Thiorhodovibrio winogradskyi: one gene and its partner. The protein of the gene in region 1 interacts with the protein of each later gene in a pairwise test. Links are inferred from orthologs where the notes say so. Each region holds a gene or a part of one and is shown in the gene's direction. Other genes may lie near its edges.

Region 1 (7,847 bases):
CCCTTTCCTTGCGACCCGCCCTGGCGCTACTGTGCCTGATTGTCTTGACTACCACGCCCACACTCGCGCTTGACAGCGATCAGGAACAGCCGCTGTTCATTGAGGCGGACGCGGCTGAATTTGACGAAAACACCTCCCAAAGCTGGTACATCGGCAACGTCGATATCCAACAGGGCAGCCTGCGCATTCTTGCCGACCGGGTCGAGGTCCAGCATCGCGCAAACCGCCAGCCACGCATCATCATTGCCACGGGCAATCCGGCACGTTACCGACAAATGCCCGAGGGGGAGACCGAACCAGTGCTGGGGCAATCCCAGCGCATGGAATACGACGCTGACAGCGACGTGCTGACCCTGATCGACCGCGCCGTGCTGATTCAGGGCGAGGATCGCTTTGCCAATGACCGCATCGTCTATAACCGAACAAGCGCGCGCGTCACCGCCGGAACTAGCGCCCAGGGCGTGGAGCGCGTCAAGATCACCATCACGCCAAAGGAATGACTGCCGCCCCCCGCACTCAGGACACTCTGGCGCTGCAGGCCAAAGGTCTGGCAAAGAGCTATCGCCGTCGCCGGGTGGTCGATGGTGTCGATATTGCCGTGAGCGCCGGCGAGGTGGTCGGTTTGCTTGGTCCCAATGGCGCCGGCAAGACTACCAGCTTCTACATGATCGTCGGCCTGGTAGGCGCCGATGCCGGACGCATTCTGCTCGCTGGCGAGGATGTGACCCTCGCGCCCATGCACGCGCGCGCCCGCCGCGGCCTGAGCTATCTGGCCCAGGAACCATCGGTATTTCGCAAACTGAGTGCCGCGGACAACCTGATGGCGGTGCTCGAAACCCGCCCTGACCTCAACGACAACCAGCGCCGCCAGTCTTGCGAGGCGTTGCTCGATGAGCTTGGCATCGCGCACATTGCCCAATCCCTCGCCCTCAGTCTGTCGGGGGGCGAGCGCCGGCGACTGGAAATTGCCCGCGCTCTTGCCGTCGAGCCAAAAATCATGTTGCTCGACGAGCCCTTTGCCGGTGTTGACCCCATTGCCGTGGTCGATATCAAAAACATCATCACCCATCTGCGCAAGCGCGGCATCGGCGTGCTGGTGACCGACCACAATGTGCGGGAAACGCTCGACATCTGCGATCGCGCCTACATCATCAACGACGGCCAGGTGATTGCCGAGGGCGCGCCCTCGGTTTTGCTCGACAATACCCAGGTACGCGCCGTCTATCTTGGCGAGCATTTTCGGCTGTGATCAGCTCCTGGACCCATCAAATTGCGCTCCATGACGGGCACGATTTGTTCTCTAGCGCTCTTTTCTCTGACATTCAGACACCAGGACCGAGCCCCCGACTTTGCATCGAGTTGGCCAAGATCAGCTACAATCAAAATTGCCCCATGCAATTTACATTCGCCATTCCAACATTGCCATCCATGCCCATCCCGTCGAAGTTCCGCTGCCGGCCACCTTGTCCGTCACCTTGCCTGCCCGCTGTCAGTTGAAGCCCTCGCGATGAAGCAAAGCATTCAACTGCGCCTCGGCCAGCAGCTGACGATGACGCCGCAGCTGCAGCAGGCCATCAGGCTCCTGCAGCTCTCGACCCTGGATCTCCAGCAGGAAATCCAACAGGCGCTCGAGTCCAACCTGATGCTCGAGAACGCCGATGACGACCTGCCGGAACCAGGCACTCGGGAAGATCGCCGCAACCAGGACGAGGCCAGCGCCCTGCGTCTCGAGGAGGCCAGGCTCGATGGTTCGCTGCGCCCGGAGCGCGAGGACATGCCCAACGAGCTGCCCACCGACAGCGAATGGACGGATACCTTTGCCGATACCGCGGCCGATTCCCTTGCCGATACCTTCGATTCCATGCCAAGCAGCGGTGCTCAAGCCAGCGCCCAATCCGGCTCCCAGTCCGGCGATGGCAATGATTTTGACCTCTTCGCCCAGCGCTCGCGCCCGCAAACCCTTCACGATCATATCGCCTGGCAGCTCAATCTGACCCGTTTCGGCGCCCGCGACCAGGCCGTGGCCGAGGCGCTGATCGATGCCATCGACGCCGACGGCTACCTGCGCCTGGATCTGAGCGAACTGCCGGAGATTCTCAATGACCCGGAACTCGAGCAGGACGAGATCGAGGCGGTGCTGCATCGCATTCAGAGCTTCGACCCGCCAGGGCTAGCGGCGCGCGATCTGCGCGAATGCCTGATCCTGCAACTGCGCCAGCTGGCCGATAACCAGCCTCGACGCGACCATGCGCTGCGCATCTGCGAGCACCATTTCGACGCCCTTGCGCGCAATGATCTGGACGCCATGCGCCGCGGCACCAAGCTCGACGATGACGCCTTGGGCCAGGCACTGACGCTGATCCGCTCCCTGAATCCGCGCCCAGGCTCGGCCGTGACCGAGGTGCAACCGGAGTACATCAAGCCCGATGTGCTGGTGCGCCGCCGCCACGGCCGCTGGAGGGTGGAGCTCAATCCGGACAGCACACCGCGCATCCGCGTGAACGAGAGCTACAGACAGCTCATTCGGCGTGCCGACAAGGCCGAGGACAATCAATGCCTGAAATCCCATCTGCAGGAAGCGCAGTGGTTTATCAAGAGCCTGCTCAGCCGCAATGACACCGTCCTGCGCGTGGCAACTAAAATCGTCGAGCTGCAGCAAGACTTTTTCGATTTTGGCGAAGAGGCCATGCGCCCGTTGGTGCTGCGCGACATCGCCGAGTCGTTGGAGCTGCATGAATCCACCGTCTCGCGCGTGACCACGCAAAAGTACATGCACACCCCCAGGGGAACTTTCGAGTTTAAATATTTCTTCTCGAGTCACGTCAACACGACTTCAGGGGGCGAGTGTTCATCGACTGCCATCCGCGCCTTTATCCGCAAGTTGGTCGCCGCGGAGACGGCCAACAAACCACTGAGTGACAATAAAATCGCCGAGATCCTGTCGGATCAGGGCATTAAGGTGGCACGACGAACAGTCGCCAAATACCGCGAAGCCATGGGCATCCCGCCCTCGAACGAGCGCAAGCGGCTCGCATGACAGTCGGGTTTTCATCTTCCGGCCCTTTTGTGGTCAAATCCCACCCTGTTATTGCATCGGCCATTGCATCGGCTTTTCGCCGCGTTCGACCATCCAGGAGTCATCACCTATGCAAATCAAGCTCACGGGGCATCATGTCGACATTACCGAACCACTCAAGGACTATGTCGATAATAAATTTTCCCGCCTCGAGCGCCACTTTGACCATGTCATCAATGCCAACGTCATCCTGAGCGTCGAGAAGCTTCGCCAGAAGGCAGAAGCCACGCTGCTCGTCAATGGCGCCAATGTCCATGCCGATGCCACGCACGAGGATATGTACGCCGCCATCGATGGGCTCATCGACAAACTCGACCGCCAGGTACTCAAGCACAAGGAAAAGCGCCAAAGTCATCGCGCGCCCGGGGCCAAGGCGGCTAGCGCCGAACTGGCCGCCACCGACGAGGCGGCAGCGGATGCGCTCGAGGAGGACTGAGGTCAAAGGCGGCGCCTGCCCCCCCTGTCCTATCACCTGTCCTATCAAGCGTCCTATCAAGTGTCCCACCACAAGCGGACCGACATCATTCACTGATGACCAGGTACCGGAGCCGGTCATGCCGGCTCCGGTTTTTCTTTACTCCACCGGAGAGCCAGCGCACATGTTTCCCCCGCAACTCATCGTCGAGCACCGAGTGCTCGCCGGGGCCAGCATCAGCAGCAAAAAGCGGCTGCTGGAAACCCTGGCCGAGCTGCTGGTCGCCGAGCAGCCCCAGCTCAGCCGCGAGGCAGTGTTTGATCGCCTGCTCGAGCGCGAACGCCTCGGCAGCACCGGCCTCGGTCATGGCGTGGCGCTACCCCATGCACGGGTGGCGGATATCACGGATTCCATTGGTGCCTTCATTCAGATGCGCGAGCCCGTCGCCTTCGATGCTATCGACGACCAACCCATTAATCTCGCCTTTGCGCTCCTGGTGCCCGAGAGTGCCAACGAGACCCATCTGCAACTGCTTGCCAATCTGGCGGAAATCTTCAATCAGGATCCACTTCGCCAGCGCTTACGCGCAGCCGAGGATCCACGAGCACTGCTCGAGATCCTCACCCAGGCGTCTCCGACACCAGCCCGCGGGGCCAGGTGAAAGCCCGCGACTCCCTGCAGCATCTGGTCGACAGCCTGAGCAAGCCGCTCAAGCTGCGCTGGCTACTTGAGCCTCCGCCAACGCCCATTCCTCTGTTCAATCCACCCTCGTCATCCATCCAGCGCCCATCATCGACCCGGTCATCTGCCCCATCATCCACTCAGCCTCCGCGTCAGCGTTTGGTGGGCTCCATGAACTGCATCCGCCCGAACCGGGTGCAAATTGTCGGTCCAGCCGAGTCCGATTACCTGAGCGATTTACACCCGGACGCCCGCGCCGACATGATGACGCGGGTCTTCACCGCACAACCCATCGCGGTCATTTTCTCCGACGGGCTGGAGCCCGACCCCGAATTCCGCGCCCGTGCCGAGCGGGAGCACACCCCTTTGCTGGGTTCGAGCCTGAACGACCAGGATCTTGTGGAGCACTTGCAGCATGTGCTGACTCATGCCTTTGCCGAGCGCATCACCCTGCATGGTGTTTTTCTCGAGGTTCTCGGCATGGGTGTGCTCCTGGTCGGTGACCCCGGCATCGGCAAGAGCGAACTGGCGCTCGAACTCATCGCGCGCGGACACCGACTCATCGCCGATGACGCACCTGAATTTGCCCGGGTCGCACCCGAGATCATCGAGGGCCACTGCCCGCCCGTGCTGCGTGATTTTCTTGAAGTACGCGGCCTTGGTGTGCTTAATATTCGCGCCATGTTCGGCGAGAGCGCGGTGCGCGAGACAGACCGCCTAAAGCTGGTCATTCGCATGCGGGCTTACGACAGCAGCGAACTGGCCGACGTCGACCGCCTGCTTGGCAGCCTGTCCGCTCGCACCATTCTCGGTATCGCGGTGCCGGAAATCACCATCCCGGTGGCACCCGGGCGCAATCTCGCTGTCCTGCTCGAGACGGCCGTGCGCAGCCAAATCCTGCGTATCCGGGGCTATGATGCCGGAACCGATCTGGCCGAGCGTCAGGCCAAACTCCTGGCCACCGATGCGCCGGTCTGGGAGGCCAAGTACAGCGCCCGCGAGGCCTGGACTTGAATCATCCGCGGCTGATTCCACCTGACTCCAAGATAGGCCCGTCAAACCATGGATTTCATCATCGTCAGCGGACTCTCGGGCGCCGGCAAGAGCGTGGCGCTCAATACGCTCGAGGACATCGGCTATAACTGCATCGATAATCTGCCGCTCTTCCTGCTGAGCGAGCTCGCGCTGGGGCTGCGCCAGAGTGACCCGGCCTTGTGCGCGGACTGCGTCGGCACCGCCGTGGGCATAGACGCGCGCAGCCACCCGGATGATTTGCGTCAACTACCGCGGGTCCTGGTGGCGCTCGGCGAACAGGGCATCAGCCCGCAGCTGATTTTTCTCGAGGCTCAGACCGAGCGACTCATGACGCGCTTTAGCGAGACGCGGCGCAAGCATCCGCTCACCAGCGAACAGCGTTCCCTGACCGAAGCCATCGACTACGAACGCGAGTTGCTCGAGCCGCTGCGCCAGGTCGCCCATGCGCACATCGACACCACCCACATCAACATCCACGAATTGCGCGATCTGGTGCGCGGCTGTCTCGGCAACGGCCAGAAACTTAGCACCTCCATCCTGCTGCAATCCTTCGGCTTCAAAAAAGGCGTGCCCGAATCCTTCGATTTTGTCTTCGACGTGCGCTGCCTGCCCAACCCGCACTGGCAGGAAGCACTGCGCGGTCAAACCGGACGCGACCAGGCGGTGATCGACTATCTGGAAGGCTTTGCCGAGGTTATCGCCATGCGCGAGGATTTGATTGCCTTTCTGGACCGCTGGACGCCATGCTTCGAACGCGACGGGCGCAGCTACCTGACCATCGCCATCGGCTGCACCGGCGGCCAGCACCGCTCGGTTTACATGGCCGAGGCCGTGCGCGCGCATTTCGATCACGGCGGGCGCCGTGTTCTGGTTCGTCATCGGGAGCTGCCGTGAGCGTTTCTCTGCTCGTCATCACCCATAATCAGATCGGCGCCGAATTGCTGACTACCGCCACCCGTATGTTTGGCCGTTGTCCGCTCGCCGCGTCGGCGATCAATGTCACCGAGTACGACGATCCCGACCAGCTCCAAGCACTCGCCACCCGCCTGGCGAACGAACTCGACGACGGCAGCGGCTTGTTGATTTTGACCGACCTCTTTGGCTCGACGCCCTCGAACGTGGCCAATAGCATCCGCCAGGGCCATCAGGTGCGGGTGCTGACCGGGGTGAATCTGCCCATGCTGGTGCGCGCGCTCAATTATCATTCACTTGACCTGGGTGGCATTACCGAAAAGGCACTCAGCGGCGGGCGCGAGGGCGTGCTGCTGTGCCAGCTCAATGAGCCTCAATCCCAGCCTGCTGAGATCAGACCCTTAATCTAAGGATCCTGTGGGAATTTTATGTTTTGTCGTCAAGGTTTTTTTGGCCATCTGGTGAGTCAATAATCGACAATGACAATAATGACACTGGCGACGACATCAACAACGGCAATGAACACTGCAAGGATGACGGCCATGGTTAAGCTTGGTTTGTCGTTGCATCACAACAACTGCTGATTCGATACCAAACCCGTGGTTCGCAAAGACATCGATATCATTAATCGCCTTGGCCTGCATGCACGTGCCGCAGCCAAATTCGTCACCTGCGCCAGCGGGTTCGAGAGCACGGTGCAGGTCGAGCGTGAGGGTCGCCGCGTCAATGGCAAGAGCATCATGGGTGTCATGATGCTGGCCGCTGCACGCGGCACCACCATTACCATCGAGGCCGATGGCGCCGACGAGCAGGAGCTCATGGATGCCCTCGAGGCACTGATCGGAGATTACTTCGGGGAGGGTGAATGATCACCGCCCTGTGCGGGCTCGGCGTCGCCGGCGCGCGTAAGCTTGCCGTTGGCCGAGCCTATCTGCTCAAACAGGAACCGAGCTTTTCGGCGGAGCCGGTCGCGCATCCCGATGCCGAGTTGCGTCGCCTCGATGCCGCCCTTGATGCGGCCCGTCGTCACCTTGAGCGCATTCGCCATCAGATTCCGGCCGACACCCCGGCCCACATTGCCGAGTTCATCGACACCCACCTGCTGATGCTGACCGACTCGGCGTTGGTCGACGCTACCCGCGATCTGATTCGCGACCAACATCTCAACGCCGGCTGGGCGCTCAAGCTGCAGCGCGACATCCTGGTGCAGGTGTTCGAGGAGATGGATGATCCCTACCTGCGCAGCCGCGGCGACGATGTCGAGCATGTGGTGCGCCAGATTCAGGTGTTTCTCGGCGGTGTTGACTCTGATGCTCAGGAGTTTGCCAGCGACACTGTCGCGGGAGTCGTGGTGGTCGCCGACGACCTGACGCCGGCCGATGCCATCGTGCTGGGCCAGCGCGGAGTTGGCGCTTTTATCACCGAGCATGGCGGCCCCATGTCGCACACCGCCATCCTGGCGCGCAGCCTCGATATCCCAACCGTCATGGGCGTGCATCGTGCCACCGAGATACTTCGCCATGGCGAACAGGTCGTGGTCAACGCAGAGACCGGCTGCGTTCTGGCCACCAGCGACTCCGAGACACTCGCGTTCTTCCGCCGCCGCCTAAGCAGCGCCGAACAGCGCCGCGCCACGCTCAAACAACTGCTCACCCGCCCCTCCACCAGCCGCGACGGCGTGCCCGTGGTGCTACTCGCCAACCTGGAGTTGCCCGAGGACAGCGCCGC
Region 2 (6,923 bases), 1.7 Mb from region 1 along the record:
CCAGGTACAGATTCGCGTCTCGCTCGATGTCGAACGCCTGCCGCTGCCACTGCGGCCCACGGCCTATCTGCATCCTGCCTGGAAGCAGGCCAGCGACTGGACGCGCTGGCCGCTGCGGCCCTGAACTGGCCGAGCACCCAGTCTCCGCCATGGCCCGCAAGCGCCCACGCCTGATTCCAACCGGCACCATCGGTATCGGCGCCCTGCTGCTGGTGCTGCTGGTGGCGCTCGACCTGATGAGCAACGCGGTCCAGAACTCCGAGAGCCTGAGCCGCATTTTCGTGCCTCTGCTGTTTCTGGTTCTAATCGGGCTCATGGTGCTGGCCGTCACCGTGGTGGTCAGCATTATCCGCTTGATCGGGGGCTATCGCCGCCAAGCCGCAGGCTCGCGTCTGACCGCGCGCATGCTGGCGCTCTTTGCCCTCATCTCCCTGCTGCCGGTCGGGGTGGTTTATTACTACTCCCTCGGCTTTCTGCTGCGCGGCATTGACAGCTGGTTCGATGTCGAGATCGACCAGGCGATGGAGAACGCCATCACGCTCAATCAAGCCTCGCTTGATCTCAACCAGCGGGTGATGATGCGCTATGCGACGCAATTACTCGCCGGCATTGAGGATCGCTCGACCACGGCGCTGACGCTGTCGCTTGGGCAATTACGCCGCCAGGCCGGCGCCCAGGAGCTGACCGTCTTTGATGCCTCGGGCAAGGTCATGGGCACCGCCAATGACGATCCGATCCAGCTGGTGCCGGATCAGCCCGAGCGCAAGCTGATGCAAAGCGTTCGCGCGGGCGAGGACTATGTCGGACTCGAGACGACCCAGGACAATCAACTCCAAATCCGCGTGCTGGTCAACGATCCCCGCGCCCGTCCCCTGATTCTGCAGGCCATTTTCCCCACCTCCGCGCGCATCAGCGAACTAGCCGCGCAGCTCGAGGACGCTTATAACCGCTACACCGAGCTGTCCTATCTGCGCAAATCGCTGAAATTCAGCTTTTCCCTGACGCTCTCCCTGGTGCTGGTGTTCGGCCTGATGGCGGCGCTGCTGGCGGCTTTTCGCACCGCGCGGCGGCTGGTGGCACCCATCGCCGATATCGCGCGTGGGACCCGGGCAGTCGCCTCGGGCGACTACGACCAGCAACTCCCCCTGCCCACGCATGATGATGAACTTGCCTTTCTGGTTTCGTCCTTCAACGCCATGACCCAAAGGGTGGCACAGGCACGCGATGCCGCCGCCCGCAGCCAACAGGAGGTGGAAGAGCAACGCGCCTATCTGCAAACTGTCTTGGGGCGCCTGTCCTCGGGCGTGCTGGCGTTCGATCAGGAACTCCGTCTCACCACCAGCAACCCGGCCGCTCGGCGGATTCTGCGCCTGGGGCCGCCGCTCGAGGACTCGCCATCGCTTGATGAGCTCGAATCCCGGCACCCCTGGCTCGGTCACTGGGCGGAGACCCTGAGACGGCAGTTCACCAAGACGGCCGATTGGCGCGAGCAAGTGACCCTCTTCGGTGGCGAGGGGCGCCAGGTGCTGATGTGCCGCGGCAGCCGGCTGCCGGTCTCTGGCACCGAGGCAAGCGGCTATGTGCTGGTGTTCGACGACATCACCGAACTCATCCGCGCCCAGCGCGATGCCGCCTGGGCCGAAGTGGCGAGACGTCTGGCTCATGAAATCAAGAATCCGCTCACCCCGATCCAGCTCTCGGCCGAGCGCCTGCGCCACAAACTGCTGAAAAAACTCGACGAACAAGATGCCCGCATCGTTGACCGCTCAACCACCACTATCGTGGCACAGGTCGAGGCCATGAAGGCCATGGTGAACGACTTCAGCAGCTACGCGCGTTCCCCAGAGATTCAGCACGAGCCCTTCGAGATCGATGCGCTCATCCGCGATGTCCTCGAACTCTATCGCGGCGGGGCCGCGCCCATTGAGGCACAACTCCAAGCAACGGGGGCGCGCATTCGCGGTGATTCCAAACGCTTGCGACAGGTCATGCACAATCTGCTCAAAAACGCGATCGAGGCACTGGAAACCACCGCGGAGCCTCGGATCATAGTGCGCTCCAGCATTCGCCATGACCTTGAGAATCCCGCCGTCATGATTGATGTCGAGGATAATGGCGAAGGATTTCACCAAGACCTGCTGGAAAACGCCTTCGAGCCCTATGTCACCAGCAAGACCAAGGGCACCGGCCTCGGACTGGCAATCGTCAAGAAGATCATCGAGGAACATGGCGGTATCATTGTGGCGCAGAATACGCCGCAAGGCGCACGAATCCGCGCCCAGATTCCAGTGTGGCGGGAGCCGGGACCGCGCGAGGCCCCGGTCTCAAACGCCAGCCCCAGCGCGGCAACATCCGCCCCCTCCACCCAAAAAGCCGCCGCGCCGGCCCAGTCACCAACACCTGCTTCAATCGCGGCACCACCGCCAACGTCCGCGGAGACACCATGAGCGCGCACCACATTTTTGTTGTCGACGACGAGCCCGATATCCGCGAGACGGTCAAGGACATTCTTGAGGATGAAGGCTTTGTCGTCATCGCCGCCGAGAATGCCGAGGCCGCCCGTCACGCGCTGCGCGAGCGCCGCCCGGACCTCATGCTGCTCGACATCTGGATGCCCGATCTCGACGGCATCAGCCTACTGAAGGAATGGGCCGAGGACGGCGATGGCCTGCCCTGCCCCATCATCATGATGTCCGGCCACGGCACCGTGGAGACGGCGGTCGAGGCCACCCGACTCGGCGCCTATGACTTCCTGGAAAAGCCGCTGTCCATGGCCAAGCTGCTACTCACCGTGGAGCGCGCGCTCGAGGCCGACAAGCTGGTCAAAGAAAACGTCGGTCTGCGCCGACGCACGCCCCTGGTGCACGAGCCTGTCGGACGCTCGGCCGTCATGCAACGCCTGCGCGAGCAGGTCAAGCGCATCGCCCAACACGACACCTGGGTACTCATCACCGGCGAGCCCGGCTCCGGGCGCGAGACCTTCGCGCGCTTCTTGCACTCCCAGAGCGGGCGCAAGGAACGCCCCTTTGTCGATTTGGGTACCTCGGCCCTCACCCGCGGCAATGCCGCGCGCGAACTCTTCGGCAGCGAGGAAAACGGGCGCATTCACTATGGCAGCCTGGAACAGGCCGCGGGTGGCACCCTGCTCCTTGACGAGGTGGCCGACATGGACCTTGAAGCCCAGGGACAGTTGCTCGGCGCGCTCGATACCGGTTCCTTTCTGCGCGTCGCCGGCAGCGAGCCGGTCCCCATCGATGTGCGCATTGTTGCCGCCACTCAACGCGATCTCAAGGAAGATGTCCAGTCCGGCCATTTTCGCGAGGATCTTTTCTATCATCTCAATGTCGTTCCACTACACATCCCACCGCTGCGCGAACATCCGGAAGACATCCCCGACCTGCTCAACCACTATGTCGATTTCTTTGCCGCGCATGAAAAACTCAGCTACCGCCGCTTTAGCGTTGGCGCGCAAAATTTTTTACGCAACTACAGCTGGCCCGGCAATATCCGCGAACTGAAAAACCTAGTTCAGCGGCTACTCATCCTCGGCGCCGGTGATGAAATCACCTTAAGCGAGGTTGAAGCCGCGCTAGGCAACACGCCCGTTGTCTCAGTCCAACCAGTCGAGGGCATGGTCTCCTTCGACCAGCCATTGCGCCAGGCACGCGAGTTGTTCGAGAAAGCCTACCTCGACTACCAACTCGAAAAGCACAACGGCAATGTCAGCAAAATGGCCAAGGAGGCCGGCATGGAGCGCACCCATCTGTACCGTAAACTGCGCTCGCTGGGCATCGAGATCAAGGAGCGGCGGTGAAAATCATCATCCTAGGCGCCGGCCAGGTCGGCAGCTCGGTCGCGGCCAATCTGGTCAACGAAGCGAACGACATCACAGTGGTCGACCTCGACCCCATCCGCCTGCGCGAACTGCAGGATCGCTTCGACCTGCGCACCCTTGAGGGTCATGGCGCCCATCCGGACGTGCTCACGCGCGCCGGCGCGGAGGATGCCGACATGATCATCGCCGTCACCAACAGCGACGAAACCAACATGGTCGCCTGCCAGGTGGCCTATACACTCTTTCACACACCCACCAAGATTGCCCGGGTGCGCGCGCCAAGTTTTTTGGAGCAGGAAAAGCTTTTCGACGGCAGCGCCTTTCCCATCGATGTGCGCATTAGCCCGGAACAGCTGGTCACTGACTATGTGATGCGCTTGATCGAACACCCGGGCGCTCTGCAGGTGACGGATTTCGCCGAGGGGCGCGTGCGCCTGGTCGCGGTACGCGCCTACTACGGAGGCCCACTGGTCGGTCACGAGCTGCGCACGCTGCGCGATCACATGCCGCATATCGAGAGCCGAGTTGCCGCCATCTACCGCCAGGACAGGGCCATTCATCCCGAAGGCGACACAGTGATCGAGGCCGATGACGAGGTCTTTTTCATCGCCGCGCCCAAGCACATCCGCTCGGTGATGAGCGAGCTCAGACGGCTGGAAAAGCCCTACAAACGCCTGATCTTTGCCGGCGGCGGGAACATTGGCACACGGCTCGCACGTGCACTCGAGCCGCACTACCGCGTCAAGGTCATTGAGCGCGACCTCGCCCGCTGCCGCCAGATTGCCGAAACACTAGAGCGCACCATTGTGCTGCATGGCGACGCGGCCGATGAAGAGCTGCTGCTGGAGGAGAACGTCGCCGATACCGATGTATTCTGCGCAGTGACCAACGACGACGAGGCCAATATCCTCTCCGCCATGCTTGCCAAGCGCCTGGGCGCGCGCAAGGCCATGGCGCTGATCAACCGCCCGGCCTATGTGGATCTGGTGCAAAGCGGCCCCATCGACATCGCCATCTCTCCGCAGCAAGCCACCATTGGCAGCCTGCTGCGCCACGTGCGCCGTGGCGACGTGGTCATGGTCCACTCGCTCCGCCGCGGGGTAGCTGAAGGCATCGAGGCCATTGCCCATGGGGACGCCAACTCAAGCAAAGTTGTCGGCCGCCCAATCGAAGACATCCGCCTACCCAAGGGCACCACCATCGGCGCCATCGTGCGCGGTAACCAGGTGCTGATTGCCCACCACGACCTAGTCATCGAATCCGACGATCACGTCATTCTGTTCATTCAGGATCGCCAGCGCGTTCCCGAGGTCGAAAAGCTGTTTCAGGTGGGCGTTACCTTTTTCTAACAGACTTGATCATACGGCGCTGTCAGCCGCGATCGTCCAGCGCAAGAGCCTCGTCTCGGAAGCCCCCCTACATCATCTGCATGACCATCAATGATGCTGGCGCCCACAAACCTGGTCAGTGTCGATTCAACACGGCCCTCGGGGTTGCTTATCGGGTAAAATGCCGCATTTTGTCCTGCTTCAACCAGTCAGCCCGCACCCTTTCGGTGGCGGTCTCTATCAATTTTCCTGGCCGATCAAGAGCTTTTCATGCACACAGTCGCCCATCCCACACGCGAGCAACTCGCGCACTCGTACCTGCTGGTCCGCTCCTTTTCCGAGCAGCTTTGCGAACCCCTGGCCATCGAGGACTACGGACTGCAAACCGCGGTCGAGGCCAGCCCACCGAAATGGCACATTGCCCATGTGTCCTGGTTCTTCGAGAACTTTCTGCTCCGTCCGCTGCTGCCCGGCTATCAGGTGTTTCATGCGCGCTTCGATCACCTGTTCAACTCCTACTACGAGCAGACCGAGAGCGGCTTCTGGCCACGCGCCAAACGCGGACTACTCTCCCGCCCGACAGTGGCGGAGGTCTATGACTATCGCAAGCACGTCGATCAAGCGATGCAAGCATTGATCACTGAGTGCGACGAGAGCGACTGGCCACTGGCGCTGGAGCGCATCCTGATCGGCCTGAATCACGAGCAGCAACATCAAGAACTGCTGCTAACGGACATCAAGCACCACCTGGCCTTAAACCCCCTTCGTCCAGCCTACCGTGCCGATCTCGACATCAGCGCGCCCGAGCAGGCGGTACCCCTGACCTTCACCACCCTCGAGGGTGGCATGACCGAGATTGGTGCCACCGGCGATGGCTTCTCTTACGACAACGAGCACCCACGCCACCAGACTTGGCTCGCGCCCTATCGGCTTGCCAATCGCCTCGTCACCAATAGCGAGTATCTCGAGTTCATCGAGGATGGCGCTTACACCAATCCCGCCATTTGGCTATCCGACGCCTGGACAGTGATCAAGCAACAGGGCTGGCAAGCACCGCTTTACTGGGAAAAAATCGACGGCGCCTGGCACGAGATGACCCTGGCTGGTCTGATATCCCTGCGCCCGGCCCTGCCCGTCTGTCATCTGAGCTACTACGAGGCCGAGGCCTATGCGCGCTGGACCGGCAAACGCCTGCCAAGCGAGGCCGAATGGGAGCATGCCGCGGCCAGCCGGCCAATCGCCGGCGAGTTTGCCGACGCCGGACGTCTGCATCCACGCGCTGCCGATGTGGGCGCGCTCAGCCAGCTCTATGGCGACTGTTGGGAATGGACCGGCTCGGCCTATCTGCCCTATCCCGGCTATCGCCCAGCCGCCGGTGCCATCGGCGAGTACAACGGCAAGTTCATGTGCAATCAGATGGTGCTGCGCGGCGGCTCCTGCGCCACCTCAGGCGATCACCTGCGCCCGAGCTATCGCAACTTTTTCTACCCCCACGAACGTTGGCAGTTCAGCAGTCTACGCCTGGCCGATGGCGTCGATGGAGGCACCACTTCGGACGATCTTGGAACAACCCAAGGAAGGTCGGCATGAATGTCAGCTTTTTCGACGACCATCCCAAACCCGCGGACATTCGCGCCGAGGTCCTGAGGGGACTTGCGCTGCCTGAAAAGCGCATTCCGCCCAAGTTCTTTTACGACGAGCCGGGCTCGCGGCTGTTCGACGCCATCTGCGAGCTGCCCGAGTATTATCCGACGCGCACC

Evidence for each region. Proteins that work in one complex are often made in the same cells at the same time.
Region 2: the proteins of Thiowin_RS01525 (region 1) and trkA interact in binary tests that used the Escherichia coli proteins (3 or more experiments, as listed by UniProt). The link is inferred for Thiorhodovibrio winogradskyi from one-to-one orthologs.

What each region holds. Positions count from the first base shown.
Region 1 is NZ_CP121472.1:291,217-299,063, forward strand. What follows is about bases 2,561-5,391. They hold Thiowin_RS01525 (PTS sugar transporter subunit IIA), read left to right. Parts: upstream 2,561-3,630; coding sequence 3,631-4,152; downstream 4,153-5,391. Other genes in these bases: Thiowin_RS01515 (RNA polymerase factor sigma-54), read left to right, coding at 2,561-3,037; hpf (ribosome hibernation-promoting factor, HPF/YfiA family), read left to right, coding at 3,147-3,512; hprK (HPr(Ser) kinase/phosphatase), read left to right, coding at 4,149-5,186; rapZ (RNase adapter RapZ), read left to right, coding at 5,235-5,391. Also shown: lipopolysaccharide transport periplasmic protein LptA, read left to right, coding at 1-500; lptB (LPS export ABC transporter ATP-binding protein), read left to right, coding at 497-1,249; more of Thiowin_RS01515, read left to right, coding at 1,508-2,560; more of rapZ, read left to right, coding at 5,392-6,101; Thiowin_RS01540 (PTS sugar transporter subunit IIA), read left to right, coding at 6,098-6,529; Thiowin_RS01545 (HPr family phosphocarrier protein), read left to right, coding at 6,719-6,988; ptsP (phosphoenolpyruvate--protein phosphotransferase), read left to right, coding at 6,985-7,847. UniProt on the Escherichia coli protein: Seems to have a role in regulating nitrogen assimilation.
Region 2 is NZ_CP121472.1:1,989,729-1,996,651, reverse strand. The notes cover bases 2,998-5,997. They hold trkA (Trk system potassium transporter TrkA), read left to right. Parts: upstream 2,998-3,810; coding sequence 3,811-5,184; downstream 5,185-5,997. Other genes in these bases: egtB (ergothioneine biosynthesis protein EgtB), read left to right, coding at 5,434-5,997; Thiowin_RS08915 (sigma-54-dependent transcriptional regulator), read left to right, coding at 2,998-3,814. In the rest of the region: Thiowin_RS08925 (DUF4390 domain-containing protein), read left to right, coding at 1-124; Thiowin_RS08920 (ATP-binding protein), read left to right, coding at 150-2,447; more of Thiowin_RS08915, read left to right, coding at 2,444-2,997; more of egtB, read left to right, coding at 5,998-6,753; egtD (L-histidine N(alpha)-methyltransferase), read left to right, coding at 6,750-6,923. UniProt on the Escherichia coli protein: Part of the constitutive potassium transport systems TrkG and TrkH. May regulate the transport activity of TrkG and TrkH systems. Binds to NAD(+) and NADH.